DNA from 2 places in the Thalassotalea fusca genome. Region 2 is predicted to be linked to the other one. Evidence: riboswitches for the same ligand, from Rfam matches in the RefSeq annotation. Region 2 holds a riboswitch; the other holds the start of a gene.

Region 1 (7,670 bases), on a different contig from region 2:
ACTACCAACCGATATTAAAACGTGCGACAAAAAACAGAATGACCACTCTTGCACTGTTCGTTGGTACGTTTGCATTGATATTGGCGTTTATTGTTAGCGGCTGGACCAAGTTTGTATTCTTTCCAAGGATTCCTAGCGAAACCGCCAGAGCTAATCTGACCATGCCAGTCGGTACAAGCTACGATGTTGTTGATGCTTATGTCGAAAAAATGTCGAATGCTGCCAAAGTGCTTAAAGACAAATATCGCGATGAAGATGGCAATAGCGTTATTTTAAATATATTAGCGATAACGCAAAACGAACAGGGTCGTGTGCGTTTTGAAATATTACCTGCAGATCAAAACGATACAGGCATTGGCACTAGAGAGCTCGTTCAGGAATGGCGAAGCTTAATTGGCACATTGCCGGGCGCAGAAAGCTTAACGTTTCGTGCTGAAATCGGACGAGGCGGTGATCCGATTGACGTACAGTTAACTGCGTCAGAATTGTCCACATTAAAAGAGGCGTCTGAGCAAGTAAAGCAACGATTGGCAACCTATCCGACAGCCTTTGAAATTTCTGATTCGTTATCAAACGGCAAAGAAGAATTGCAGATAGAGCTTACAGCTCAAGGATATGCATTGGGCATGTCGAGTTCTTACATTACCCGACAAGTCAGAAATGCATTTTTTGGTGCTGAAATTCAACGTATTCAACGCGGGCGTGATGACGTACGCGTAATGGTTAAATTTCCACTTGAGGAACGTCAATCAATTGCTAGTTTGAGTAATATGCTTATCAATACCCCGTCAGGAGGTAAAGTGCCGTTAGATCATGTCGCTAAATTGATCCCTGGCCGCAGCCCGTCGGAAATCAATCGAATTGATCGGTTTAGAACCGTTAACGTCACCGCAGATGTTGATAAAGAAGCCACAAACATGACGGTTCTCAATAGTGATTTAGCGCAGTTTTTAGACGAACTTGCTTCTAAATACCCTGGGTTAAGCTATACACTTGAAGGCGAAGCAAGAGAGCAGGCTGAATCTTTCGGTAGTCTGTATTGGGGGCTGATTTTTGTATTTTTCATCATTTATTGTTTGCTGGCGATTCCATTTAAATCGTACCTGCAACCAATAATTGTGATGTCAGTCATTCCTTTTGGCGCTATAGGAGCTGTAATTGGGCACTGGATCATGGGGATGGATCTCACGATCATGAGTATGCTGGGATTAATGGCGTTAATTGGCGTAGTCGTTAATGACTCTTTGGTATTAGTGGACTACATCAACAAGAAGCGAATTTCGGGAGAACTCGTACATGATGCTGTACTCATTGCGGGTAGGGCAAGGTTCAGGCCAGTAATGCTCACATCATTAACAACGTTTATCGGGCTAATGCCATTACTCTTTGAAAAAGCTACGCAAGCACAGTTCTTAATTCCTATGGCGGTGTCTTTGGGTTTTGGCATTATTTTCGCCACGTTTATTACCTTGATTTTGGTGCCAGTTAATTATCTGCTGGTTGAAGATGTTAAACGTTGGGGTAGAAAGACTAAAGTGTGGCTTGCGGCAGATGCATAGCTACTAATGATTAAAAAAAGGTATTGTCTTTAACTGTTTATCGCTACACTTAGGGCAATACCTATTTAGAGATTAGAGAGAGTTTTATCATGGCTGAAGAAACGATTTTTTCGAAAATAATACGACAAGAGATCCCCACAGAATTGCTTTATCAAGATGAATTGGTTACTGCATTTCGCGACATTACGCCTAAAGCGAAAACCCATATATTGATCATCCCAAATAAGTTAATTCCTACGGTAAATGATGTAGAAGAAAGTGATGAGCTGGCGCTAGGTCGCATGGTCACTGTGGCAGCGAAACTTGCGGCTGCGGAAGGAATCGCAGAAAACGGATACCGCCTTATCATGAATTGTAATCAGCATGGTGGGCAAGAGGTGTATCATATTCATATGCATTTAGTCGGCGGTGAACCCTTAGGCCGGATGTTGTGTAACTAATCCTTGTTTTTAGGCTTGTCATTAAACAGGCACTTGCATCTTTTTGTTCGATCTACTCTAAAAGCAAGTGCCGTATCATTTCTTTTCTCGTGATTGCTTCGTCCCACTCAAGCACTCTAAATATCATCCCAATTCAAAATATTTGTAATTTCGGGTGTTAAACCGGTAATAAATTGTTAGAATCCGCTTCGCCAAGGGGTGTCTGTATGACTGAGATGCAACTGCAAACCCTTTGAACCTGATCTGGATAATTCTGGCGTAGGAATGGCAAACAACCTTGTTTTTCTGTGTGTTGTCATTGTTATGCCTAAAATAACGTTTAACGAGAAAAACATGAATATTCTAAAAAGCCCTGTCGCATTAGCCGTATTAGCAGGCGTTACTTCTTCATCTGTCATCGCTGACACTAACACTACTGATATCGAGCGCGTTATTGTTACGTCCGATTTTCGTCAGCAAAATATTACTCAGTTGCCAACCAGTGTCGCTATCGTTGACGAGCAAGATATTCAAGATCAAAGTATTCAGCACTTTCAGGAAGTGTTAAACAAAATCGCTAATATCAACTATGCAGGTGGGTCTTCTAGACCAAAGTATATTCAAATACGTGGCGTCGGTGAGCGGTCTGAATATCGCGGTGCGCCTAACGCTTCGGTAGGCTTTATTATTGACGATATTGATTTGTCAGGCTTAGGTATGGCTGCGTCAATGTATGATGTTCAGCAGGTAGAAGTATTAAGAGGCCCACAAGGCACGCGTTTTGGTGCCAACGCTTTAGCTGGAATGATTTATGTTCAGAGTAACCAGCCTACAGACGTGTCTGAACATGGCTTATCTTTATCGTTAGGTGATGATAACTTAGTTAACGTCGCAGGTTTCACCTCAGGTAAGGCGAGCGATAAGCTTGGCTATCGCATTTCGGTTGAAAGCCATCAACAAAATGGCTACCGAGACAATAGCTACCTGAATATTGACGACTCTAATGCCATTGACGAACTAACAGGTCGAGTAAAGCTACAGTATCAGGCGACTGAACATCTTAGCGCTGACTTTACGTTGTTGTTTGCAGATATGGACAATGGCTATGATGCTTGGACGCTAGATAATAACGGTTTTAACACTTTGACCGATCATCCTGGTGAAGATAGTCAAAATTCACTCGGTAGTGCGTTAAAGTTGAGCTACGACGGTGCTGATTTTGCAGATATTACCGCAATCACCAGTTTCACGGATACCGATCATACACATGCCTATGACGGTGATTGGGCAAACCCTGACTATTGGGGAAGTAAGTCATGCACAGACTATTATGATGAAAATGGCAATGGTCAAACGGATGATGTTATCCCTTGTGTATACGAATATTTGTGGGCGAAAAAAGCTGATAGACAAGTGTTGTCGCAAGAACTTCGTTTTGCTTCTAAAGAACAACAGAAAATATTCAATGGCACCACTGACTGGTTATTTGGTGTTTATTTGAGTGAATTAGAAGAGAACAATGATTTAGATTCTTCTTATAATGGTTGGCCAGACGAAATTCTGGACTCTCAATATGACGCAAGTAATGCTGCTTTATTCGGTCAACTTGACAGCCAACTAAATGAAAAAGTACACATGTCTACAGGTTTGCGTATTGAGCGTCGTTCAGTCGACTATGCTGATAGTAACGGCGACGCATTTTCACCTTCTGAAACTATGTGGGGCGGACATGTTTCGCTAGGCTACCAATTAACGTCAGACCACGACAGTTATGTTCGTCTCGCTAAAGGATACAAGGCGGGTGGATTTAATATGGGGCTACCTGCTGCGTTATCTCAATTTAAAGAGTTTGATACAGAAACGCTTTATAACTATGAAATTGGCGTTAAGTCATCATTTGCTAGTAACAGCGTAACTACGCGTTTAGCTGCATTTTATATGGATAGACGTGATCAGCAAGTTAATGCGTCTCAACAAGATCCTGATAATCCACAGCGCTTCACTATTTACACCGCAAACGCTGCTAGTTCAACTAGTTCAGGGATAGAATTCGAAGCAGATTGGCAGGCTACAGCAAACCTCGTGTTGTCAGCTGCGCTAGGGTATTTAGATGCTAGCTACGATGACTACGCTTACTTTGATAAATATGGTAGTGAAATCGATATTTCTGGTCGACAACTGGCGCATGCTCCAGACTTAACTTATTCATTTTCGGGCGTATATCGTGCTGATTCAGGCATTTTTGCCAGTGCCTCAGTGTCAGGTAAGAGTGATTTTTATTTCTCAGATAGTCATAGTGAAAAAGCAGATGATTCTCATCAAGTTGATATGCGCGTTGGTTACGAAGCCGAGAGCTGGGCGGTTTATCTATGGGGACGCAATTTAACCGATGAGAAAATCGCTTCACGTGGTTTTTATTTTGGTAATGAACCAGACTTAGACTGGGCGAGCAAAGAGTATGTTCGTTATAATGCACCTCGCCATATCGGCGTCACTTTGGACTGGTCATTCTAAGGAGAACAAATTGGATATCTCTATTGAAATAAGTATGTATCCTTTAGCTGAAGCTGAATACAAAAAACATATTTGGGGCTTTGTTGAACAGTTGAAGCAAGTTTCTGAGTTGCGTGTCGTAACCAATGGTATGAGTACTCAGGTTTTTGGTGAATACGACCTTGCAACATCAACGGTAATGTCAGCGATCAAGCAGGTTCATATGCAAACGCAAGCAACGGTTTTCATTTGCAAGATTATCGGCAGTGACCGATCGCACCTATTGGTGGAATAAATGGAAAGTGTTCTTCAGTATTACAGTCAATTACCGCTGCTAGAATGGGCAGCGGTTATTACTGCGTTAGCTTATGTTGTATTTGCCGCACGCAATAATATTTTGTGCTGGCCTATGGCATTAATTAGCACTTCTCTGTATACCGTCTTGTTTTACGACGTCTATCTTTGGATGGATAGTCTGTTACAAGTGTATTACTTTTTAATGGCCATATATGGTTGGTATGCGTGGCGTAGCTACCAGCAACCTCATGCCACGCAATTAACCAGTAAGCCAATTATCAGTTGGTCTTTGGCACTACATGGCAAAATTTGTTTTGCCCTTACTGGCGTTTCTGTCATCGTTGGCTGGTTAATGGCTAATTTTACGCCAACGCATTTTCCATATATAGACAGCTTTACGACGGTATTTGCGGTATTTGCGACGTACCTGGTGACGCAAAAAGTGTTAGAAAACTGGTTGTATTGGGTCGTGATCGATGTGGTTTCAATCTATATTTACATTGAAAAACAATTGATGCCTACCGCGTTGCTTTTTGTGCTCTACGTAATTATTGCGGTATATGGTTATTATTCATGGCGTCAGGTTAAACGCCAGTCACAAGAAAACCTAGGTAAGGTTTCTGCTATTGTTTAATAACGTAGTAGAAATTACTCAAGTTGAGCAAAAGCTATTGTCTCACGCGCTGTCGGCTCCAATAGAAGTAATTCCATTTGAGCACAATGGGCTAAGCAGGCATAGCTTTGCTGTTCGCGCAAACAACAAGCAGTACTTTGTTAAGCGCTTTAATGCGCCTGATGATGCCAGCCTAATGCTTGAAAAGCACACGGCGTTACTGTTGTCTTCCAGTAATATCTCAACCGAATTAATTGCTCAGGCTGAACATTTGCTAATTTATGAATTCATTCCACATATTGTGCTTGAATCGATGACATTGCCGCTTGCGGAAAAAATAGCAGTTACTTGCGGCTTAGCAAATAAACTTCATCAGGTCACAAGTGATGAAATACCGCCATTAAACATTGCTGAAACCACGCTGGCACTGTTGAACAAATGCCAACTCAGTGATGCTGTTTATGATGAAATTAAAACGCTTATTCGTAAACACATCCCGCAAAGCTCCAAACAGCAGTTAGTGGTTTGCCATGGAGACTTGAATTTTGCCAATATTATACAACCTAACTTGAGTGAATATGTAAAAGAGTGCGCTTACGTGTCACAACATCCCGCAAAAGGGGATTTGTTGTTGGTTGATTTTGAGTCATGCTGCCTAGCACATCCCGCATTTGATGTTGCAATGTGCATTGCAATCAATCGCTTAGACAAGCAAGCCAGCGTTGAAAAACTCATTTTACTTTTTAAAACAAACTTGCATGCCGAAGACATAAATCTCTATGATTTTGATGTTGAAATGGTTATGCGTTACCTATGTTTGTGCTTTTTAATCAATGGATTATGGTATTTTGAACGCGCATTAGAATATAATAGTGAAAAATACCTGTCGCTGGCGTTAATGCAGTTTCAGGGCATTGATAAGTATTTCATGGAAGAAGACGAACTAAGCGATAAAATGAGACAAGAAGCGAATAACTTACGATTAACAACAATGCGTGAGTCCAGCGAGTGACGCATAATTAAGTTAATGGAGTAATAGCGGTAATCTTTTGTGAATTGGAAAGAATTTTTAGAAAATAAAAACAGGTTGTTTTGGATTGTTCATTCAGCAGGGTGGTTTGGTTTTGCGTTAGTGCATTACCTAGGATCACTGTTGCATGACTTACGTGACCTGTTTGTGATTATCATTTTCCTCAATGCATATGCCGGTTGGTTATTGAGCGTACCTTTAAGGTACTTATACCAACGTATTTGGAATTACTCCCCAATTAAAATCCTTATCATTGGCTTTCTAGCGTCATATATCATGGGGGTTATTTGGCAGGTCATACAGAACCTTAATTATTGGGAAATATACAAACACGGATATCGTCCAGATTTTTGGTTGTACTACACCAAAAACAGCCTGTTCTCTTTCTCAATTATGTTGAGTTGGTCAGTGCTTTATTTTGGTACTAAGTACTATCAAATGCTGCAAAAAGAGAAACAAAGTGTACTGCAAGCGAATACTGTAGCGCATCAGGCGCAACTCAAAATGCTGCGTTATCAATTAAACCCACATTTTCTCTTTAATACGCTCAATGCAATTTCTACGCTTATATTGGTAAAAGAAAATAAGACCGCCAATGGTATGGTGACTAAACTTAGTGAGTTTTTACGATACTCACTTGATAAAGATCCGATGAAAACCGTGACGCTTGAAAATGAACTTCATGCGTTAAAGCTCTATTTAGACATTGAAAAAGTGCGATTTGAAGAGCGCCTAAATGTTGAAATCCACATTGCTGACGACTGTAAGAAAGCCCGTGTACCAAGCATGATTTTGCAACCGTTAGCAGAAAATGCAATTAAGTACGCCATTGCGGCGCTTGAAGAAGGTGGCACGATCACTGTTACCGTTAACCGCTTTGGCAATGACTTACTGTTGGAACTATCTGACAATGGTCCTGGTGCAGAAATTAAAGGCGGCAACCTTTTCAGAGAGAACGGGGTTGGTCTTGCGAATACCAGAGAAAGATTAACGGCACTTTATGGTGATGATTTCTCCTTGGTTGTATCCAATAACGAACCAAAAGGTGTTAAAGTTAACATCAGAATGCCGTATGACATTGGAAAGTAACTGTGACTAAAACACTCACTACGATCATCGTTGATGATGAGCCTCTTGCTAGAAAGGGGTTGGCGGTACGACTAGAAGAACATGCTGACATCAAGATTATTACTACCTGTAATAATGGCCGCGAAGCGATAGAAGCAATTCGTGCCTACGAGCCGGATCTTCTCTTTTTA
Region 2 (7,670 bases):
ACAATACTGCTTTAGATCAATATAGAATGCGGTTAGCAGCAATTTAATTTGTGCCTTTAACGCTAAGTCCTCAGCAATTTGTGCCATATCAACAGCTATCTTTAAATTGGTAACAGCTAACTCAGGATAGCCCAGTTCTCCGTATATTTTGGCGAGATTGTGTGTAACCGTCGCAATTTGTTGCTTATTGCCAAATTTAAAACTCCATTCTTTGGTGATTAACCAGTAGTCGAGCGACCTATTTTTATCACCCAGTTTATCGCTAAGATGGCCAAGGTTTCCGTATAACTCCATCATAAAATGGGCGTTTTTGCTGTGCTTATATTCTTGTTCTAACGCTTGGAGTGAGGCATAGGCTTTAGTCAGTTGATTAGTATGCATTTGGAGATTAGCTAATTCGATTAAGCGCATGGGCGAAGGGTAGGTTGTTTGTAATAATGCCAGCTTTTGTTCAGCAAGGAGCGCATAGTGAATGCTCGATTCAACTTCGTCATCATCAAATGAAGATTTAGCAAAATATATAAGCGCAGTAACTTGAAAAGGGAGCGGCACATCTTCGCGATGAATCCAAGGTTTTGTTTCTTTCTTGAGTTGAGCAAATTGCTTCAAATTAAATAAGGCATCGTAACGAAACTGCAATAAATCAAACCATCGACGGCTATGTTTACTCGTAGATTGCAGTGCACTTTTTACCACGTTTAAACAGCGTTTAGGTGATATTAAACAAACATGTTCAACATTAATCGTGACGTTCGTGTTAAATGTGTTGGCGACAACAACAGTGCTAGAAATGGCACAAAGTAGTGCCATTCCCAATGCAATTGTAGTTAACCACTTTATCTTCATATCAAATCCCTGATACTCGCATTGTTATCGGTGCTAAGGTGCCATGATATCAAGATGCGTGATATAAAAGTTAGGATCTAGCTTAATCACAGCATTGGCTGCTGGCAAGGTAACTTTCGACCAAGAGGTTTTAGGTGTAATCCACATCGGTTGGTTATCGACAAATATACGCATAGGCATATCAAAATTCTCAATCGTATTAGCCCAACGCACCATGAGCGTATCGCCATTGACAAAATACTCAAGTGCTGGAATACGGACATCACGTAGGTATTGGTCAAAAATCTTCTCTAGTGATTTGCCCGACTGTTCAATCATGTAGGCTTCAACTGCCGCCCCAGTTGTCGTTTGGTGATAAAACGTTTTATTAAGCCCGCGTAAAATATCACGCCACTTTTTGTCGTCATCGATGATTTGGCGGATGGTATGCAACATATTACTGCCTTTGTCATACATGTCACCAGAGCCTTCACGATGTACGTTGTATTGACCTACTATGGGCTTTTTATTCTGAACGTTTGCGCGAGAGCCTCTCACATAGGCGAACGCTTTCTCCTTATCGTAATGATATTCAAGAAATAAACTTTCTGAGTAATTGGTGAAACTTTCGTGTATCCACATATCGGCAATATCAACATTCGTGATGTTGTTCGCAAACCACTCATGCCCAGTTTCATGTATTATGATGAAATCAAATAACATACCATGCCCAGTACGGCTACGATCACGCCCTAAATAGCCATTTTGATAACCATTGCCGTAAGTGACCGAGCTCTGATGCTCCATGCCCAAATAAGGCGCTTCCACAAGTTTAAAACTGTCTTGATAAAAGGGATATGGACCAAACCAATATTCAAATGCTTCAATCGTTCGCTTTGCATCTTTAAACTGTTCTTTGGCTTTATCTAAGTTATACGACAATACGTAGTAGTCCATATCGAGCACACCATTTTCACCCGCATATGTCTCGCCAAAGTGAACATAATCGCCAATATTGATATTTACGCCATAGTTGTTAATCGGGTTTATTACGCGCCAATGATAAGTCTTCGTTTTACGTGTCTCATCATGCTCGGTTTTTTCTAATCGGCCATTAGAGACATTCACCAAATGTTCCGGCACTTCGACGCTGATTAGGGCACCCAGATCGGGCTCATCATAGGCGTGATCTTTGTTTGGCCACCAAATACTGGCACCTATCCCTTGGTTTGCTGAGGCAATAAAATCAATGCCGTTTTCATCTTTTGTCCACGTGATGCCGCCATCCCAAGGGGCTCTTTTGGCCTCTGTTGGTTTACCTTCAAAGTGCAATACAACGGATTGCTCAGAACCTATAGGCTGAGGAGAATTCGGTTCGATGAAATAGGTATAGCCGTCTTGGGTGATGTTGAGCGACTTTCCTTCCTGTACCGCCTTTGTTAGCTGCATAGGCGCTTGTAACTCAATTTGCAGGCGATTAGCATCGCTTAATACGCGGTAAGTTACCGTATTAGTACCTGCGATGGTTTTTTTGTCAGGTTCCACACGGATATCCAAATGATAGTGGCTTAAATCCCACCACGCACGTTCGGGTGTAATGGAGCCACGAAGAACATCTTGGCGTGTGATTTCATCGCCTTGTGAAAATAAATCTGATGCATCAGCGGTAATTGACAGCGTGCTGGTAATAGTTAACAGCGAGCCAAGCATAAATGATCGTAGTAGGGGCATAGTGTATTTGTATTTAATTATTTTTATTGCTGTTATTAATAGCATACTCTGAAGCTACGCCCAAATTTGAATAATTTATATGTAATTGCGCTTGCGAAAAATTTAAACAATGCGCTAGAATCGTGAACAATCACTTGTCGGAGTGCTTTTGCTCGTTTATACGAGTTTAAAGCTGAGATCGCATTTGCGGGATCCGTAGAACCTGATCAGGTTAATACCTGCGTAAGGGAACAAGACGCTTACTACATAACCCAAGTTCTTTCCGTAGTAGCGCTCATTCTACACTCCGTCTTTTTATATACCGTTAAAAAGGCAAACACTATGACTCAATTATCACGTCGCGAACGTCGCCAGCAGGCAGAAGAATTTATTAATAATGTGTCGGGGCAAAGCTACCCCAACTCGAAGAAAGTTTATGTTGAAGGCAAATTACACAACATTAAAGTTGGCATGCGTGAGATTACTGTCGGCGATACATTCGTTGGCGGTACAGAAGAGAACCCAATTTTCGAGCCTAACGAACCCATCCGTGTCTATGACACTTCAGGGGCATACACCGACGATAGCGTAAAAGTGAATGTGCACGAAGGTTTGCCAAAAATGCGCGCTAAGTGGATTACCGAGCGTGATGACACAGAGGAACTGGTTGGTGCAACATCGGGCTACAGTCAACAACGTTTAGCTGATGAAGGGCTAGATCACATTCGCTTTGACAATCTACCAAAAGTAAGACGCGCAAAACCAGGCAAAAACGTGACACAAATGCACTATGCTCGCCAAGGCATTATCACGCCTGAAATGGAATACATTGCCATTCGTGAAAACATGAAACGAGCGGAAATGAAGGATGAAATTCTTAAACACCAGCATCCAGGGCAAAGCTTTGGTGCCAATATTCCGCAGGAAATCACTCCTGAATTTGTGCGTCAGGAAGTTGCAGAGGGGCGCGCAATTATTCCAAATAATATTAATCACCCTGAAAGTGAACCTATGATTATCGGGCGCAACTTCTTGATTAAAGTGAACGCTAATATCGGTAATTCAGCAGTAACTTCTTCCATTGAAGAAGAGGTAGAGAAACTCGTGTGGTCAACCAAATGGGGAGCTGACACTGTAATGGATCTCTCAACAGGCCGCTACATTCATGAAACGCGCGAATGGATTGTTCGTAACTCACCTGTACCAATTGGCACAGTGCCGATTTATCAGGCGTTAGAAAAAGTGAATGGTGTTGCCGAAGATCTCACATGGGAAGTTTTTCGCGATACTTTGATTGAGCAAGCAGAACAAGGTGTTGACTACTTTACGATTCATGCTGGCGTGCTATTGAGATATGTTCCGATGACAGCCAAGCGTGTAACGGGCATTGTTTCTCGCGGTGGTTCTATCATGGCCAAATGGTGCCTGTCGCATCATAAAGAAAATTTTCTTTACACCCATTTTGAAGAAATCTGCGAGATCTGTAAAACCTACGATGTTGCCTTTTCACTAGGCGATGGCTTACGACCGGGGTCGATTGCCGATGCCAATGATGAAGCACAATTTAGCGAATTGCGTACGCTAGGCGAGCTCACCAAAATTGCTTGGAAGCACGACGTACAAGTAATGATCGAAGGCCCAGGACATGTGCCACTTCATATGGTAAAAGCCAACATGGATGAACAACTGAAGCACTGTCATGAAGCACCATTCTATACGCTTGGGCCACTAACAACTGATATCGCACCGGGTTATGACCACATAACTTCTGGCATAGGTGCGGCAAATATTGGCTGGTATGGCTGTGCTATGTTGTGCTATGTCACGCCAAAGGAGCATTTAGGCTTACCAAACAAGGAAGATGTAAAAGAAGGACTTATTACTTACAAAATTGCTGCTCACGCCGGCGATTTAGCGAAAGGTCATCCGGGTGCGCAGATACGTGATAACGCGTTATCTAAAGCACGTTTTGAATTTAGATGGCACGATCAATTCAACTTAGGACTAGATCCAGAAAGAGCGCGAGAGTATCACGACGAAACACTGCCGCAAGAGTCAGGCAAAATTGCACATTTTTGTTCAATGTGTGGACCAAAGTTTTGTTCGATGAAAATCACGCAGGATGTGCGCGACTACGCCGCCAAGCTTGAAGCAAACGCTGCTGACAGTATCGCCATCAAATTAGTAGACGAAACAGTCGTATTGCAGCAAGGCATGGATGAAAAGTCAGCTGAATTTAAAGCCGCAGGAAGCGAAATTTACCACACCGCCCAGTAACGAAGGAGCGTAACGCTTTGAATAAAACGGTTGGTATTATTGGTGCGGGGTTAATGGGGCGGCTGGTCGCCCTGCAACTTGCACAGCGCGGGGCAGAGGTTATCTTGATTGATAAAGATGATCGTGAAGGGCGTGCCAGTGCAGCGTATGCGGCAGCTGGTATGCTAGCTCCCTACAGTGAGTCACTCCTTTGTGAGGCGAACATTGTGCAAATGGGCGTTACATCGTTAAGGCTTTGGCCAGAACTATTAGCAACACTCGACGACTACTATTACTTCCAGCAGGCGGGCACTTTGCTCGTGAGCCACGAGCAAGACCAAGGAGATTTTGCTCGTTTTCAACAACACATCAATCGACATTACCCTGAGTCTGCACAGTTTCTAACGCGTGAAGACATTGCGCATTATGAACCCGAACTCGCTCGAAAGTTCAGTCAGGCGATTTATTTGCCTGAGGAAGGGCAAATAGGTAATCGCAAATTGCTCGTTGCATTACAAGTACAGCTGGAAAAGCTCAATGTTTCTTGGCAAGAAAACACCGAAGTTTTTTCGCTAGGTCGCGAGAATAATGGAAGGTATAAAATACTGGCAAATCAGCACAGTAAACAACGATCTTTTGACGTCGATCTGGTCGTAGACTGTCGAGGTGCGGGGGCGAGAAAGCCGCTTAGCGCAAGTAATGAGTCGATGTTGCCTATTGATTCACTTCGAGGTGTGCGTGGCGAGCTGTTTCAGTTGTTTGCGCCAGATGTACATATCACACGACCCGTACGTTTGATGCATCCGCGTTATCAACTTTATATCGTGCCGAAAACCAAAGGCTTTTACGTAGTAGGTGCAACAGAAATTGAAAGCGAAGATACCTCATCGATGACGGTGCGTTCGGCGCTTGAATTATTGAGCGCTGCCTACAGCGTCCATCCGGGATTTGCTGAAGCAAATATACGACAACACTTGAGCCAGTTACGCCCGGCCTTTGCAGATAACCAACCGAAAATCGTTCATCAAGATTACTACATTCAAATTAATGGCTTGTTCCGACATGGCTACTTGATAGCCCCTGTAGCGCTGGCGCAAACGGTGGCATTGTGCGAGCAACTAATTGCCATGCCAAACGGAAAAGTTGAGTCACATCACTTAGCTCAACTGCCTTATCAATCATTATTACCCGTTAAAACTGCTTATGAAAATTTATATTAATGGCGAATCGATAAATATCGATTCGCAAGCTACTATCACACAAGCGCTAACACGTTATTTAACGAGTGAGCAACTGGCCATGAGTTTCGCCATTGCCTGTAATGGTGACTTTGTCGAGAAGTCTCTTTATGCACACACCTTACTCAACGACGGCGATTCGATTGACGTGCTTTTTCCTATTCAAGGAGGCTAATGATGTCTTTACATATTTATGGCCAACAACTTAACAGTCGCTTGCTGATTGGCAGTGCGCTATATCCTTCACCCGAAATGATGAAGAACGCGATTTTAGCGAGTGGCTCGCAAGTCGTGACATTGTCACTAAAACGACAAAACCCACAGGCTGGGGCAGGACAAAAAATATGGCGGTACATTCAAGATTGTGTGGCACAAGTTGATGGATTCTTACTGCCAAACACGGCAGGCTGCAAGTCGGCAAAGGAAGCAGTTACGCTGGCAAAAATGAGTCGTGAATTGTTTAACACTGATTGGATCAAACTAGAAGTTATTGGTGACGATTATAACTTGCAGCCAGATCCCGTGGAGTTATTAACTGCCACGGAAATATTACTAAAAGAAGGGTTTAAGGTATTGCCTTACTGTACCGATGACTTAGTGCTTTGCCAGCGCTTATATGATTTGGGTTGTCAGGTCATCATGCCGTGGGCTTCTCCTATAGGCACAGGTAAGGGATTAATGAATCCGTACAACCTTGAAACTATTCGTTTGCGCTTACCTAATGCCACATTAATTGTTGACGCTGGCATTGGTAAGCCGTCAGATGCTTGTCAAGCGATGGAAATGGGATATGACGGGGTATTGCTCAATAGTGCGATTGCATTGGCTGATAACCCTGTGGTGATGGCCAAAGCGTTTGCCATGGCGGTTGCAGCTGGCGAACAAGGGTATATGGCTGGTGTCATGCAGGAACGGCAAACTGCGCATCCAAGCACGCCAACACTTGAAACGCCATTTTGGCATCAGAGTGGAGGTGTATAACATGGCAAAACCTATTGTTTGGACGATTTCAGGTGCAGATTGCTCTGGTGGGGCCGGAATTGCTGCTGATATCAAAACGCTGCACACGCTGGGCGTGGAAGTATGTCATGTAATCACCGCCAACACAGTACAAAACGCTAAAGGCTTATATGCCGTTAATCCTGTTTTGATTGATGTGATCCGTATGCAGTTGTATACCTTACTCGAAGACAAGCAGCCGCGAACCATCAAGATTGGTCTGATTGCTAGCGATGCCCAATTATTGCTGCTCATTGATTGGTTGGCTACATTGAAGCGTGATAACGGGGATATTCAAGTCGTATTTGATCCCGTGGGTCAAGCCTCTGTCGGCGGTAAATTTGCGTCTCTTACACCGAGGTATGTACAGCAATTTTGCGCCTTGTGTGATGTGGTAACGCCAAATCTTGATGAAGCACATATGTTGCTGGCACTTGAGCAGCTAGAACACGCCGATATTTCTGCACACGCGCTGGCTAGGGAATTGAGCAAACGCTGGCATAATACCGTGATTGTAAAAGGTGGTCATGATGAAGGAGAAAATGCCACAGATCATGCCGTGTGTTATGGCAGCGGTCTGTACTGCGGGTTAAGTGCGCCTCGAATTGCCACATCTTACAGCCATGGTGGTGGTTGTGTATT

Evidence for each region. A riboswitch is a leader RNA that binds a small molecule or an ion and turns the genes downstream of it on or off. The one in region 2 is predicted to bind thiamine pyrophosphate.
Region 1: another riboswitch for thiamine pyrophosphate. It lies ahead of ACSLUK_RS14235 (TonB-dependent receptor); the one in region 2 lies ahead of thiC (phosphomethylpyrimidine synthase ThiC).

What each region holds. Positions count from the first base shown of each region.
Region 1 covers NZ_JBQRUN010000012.1:22,415-30,084, forward strand. The annotation lists gene ACSLUK_RS14225 (efflux RND transporter permease subunit) at 1-1,559, shown strand, start outside; gene hinT (purine nucleoside phosphoramidase) at 1,649-1,999, shown strand; TPP riboswitch at 2,184-2,281, shown strand; gene ACSLUK_RS14235 (TonB-dependent receptor) at 2,333-4,492, shown strand; gene ACSLUK_RS14240 (hypothetical protein) at 4,503-4,766, shown strand; gene pnuC (nicotinamide riboside transporter PnuC) at 4,767-5,402, shown strand; gene ACSLUK_RS14250 (phosphotransferase) at 5,395-6,393, shown strand; gene ACSLUK_RS14255 (sensor histidine kinase) at 6,433-7,500, shown strand; gene ACSLUK_RS14260 (LytR/AlgR family response regulator transcription factor) at 7,503-7,670, shown strand, end outside.
Region 2 covers NZ_JBQRUN010000003.1:324,098-331,767, reverse strand. The annotation lists gene ACSLUK_RS05835 (tetratricopeptide repeat protein) at 1-846, opposite strand, end outside; gene ACSLUK_RS05830 (M1 family metallopeptidase) at 880-2,556, opposite strand; TPP riboswitch at 2,685-2,803, shown strand; gene thiC (phosphomethylpyrimidine synthase ThiC) at 2,878-4,812, shown strand; gene thiO (glycine oxidase ThiO) at 4,830-6,011, shown strand; gene thiS (sulfur carrier protein ThiS) at 5,995-6,204, shown strand; gene ACSLUK_RS05810 (thiazole synthase) at 6,204-7,010, shown strand; gene thiE (thiamine phosphate synthase) at 7,012-7,670, shown strand, end outside.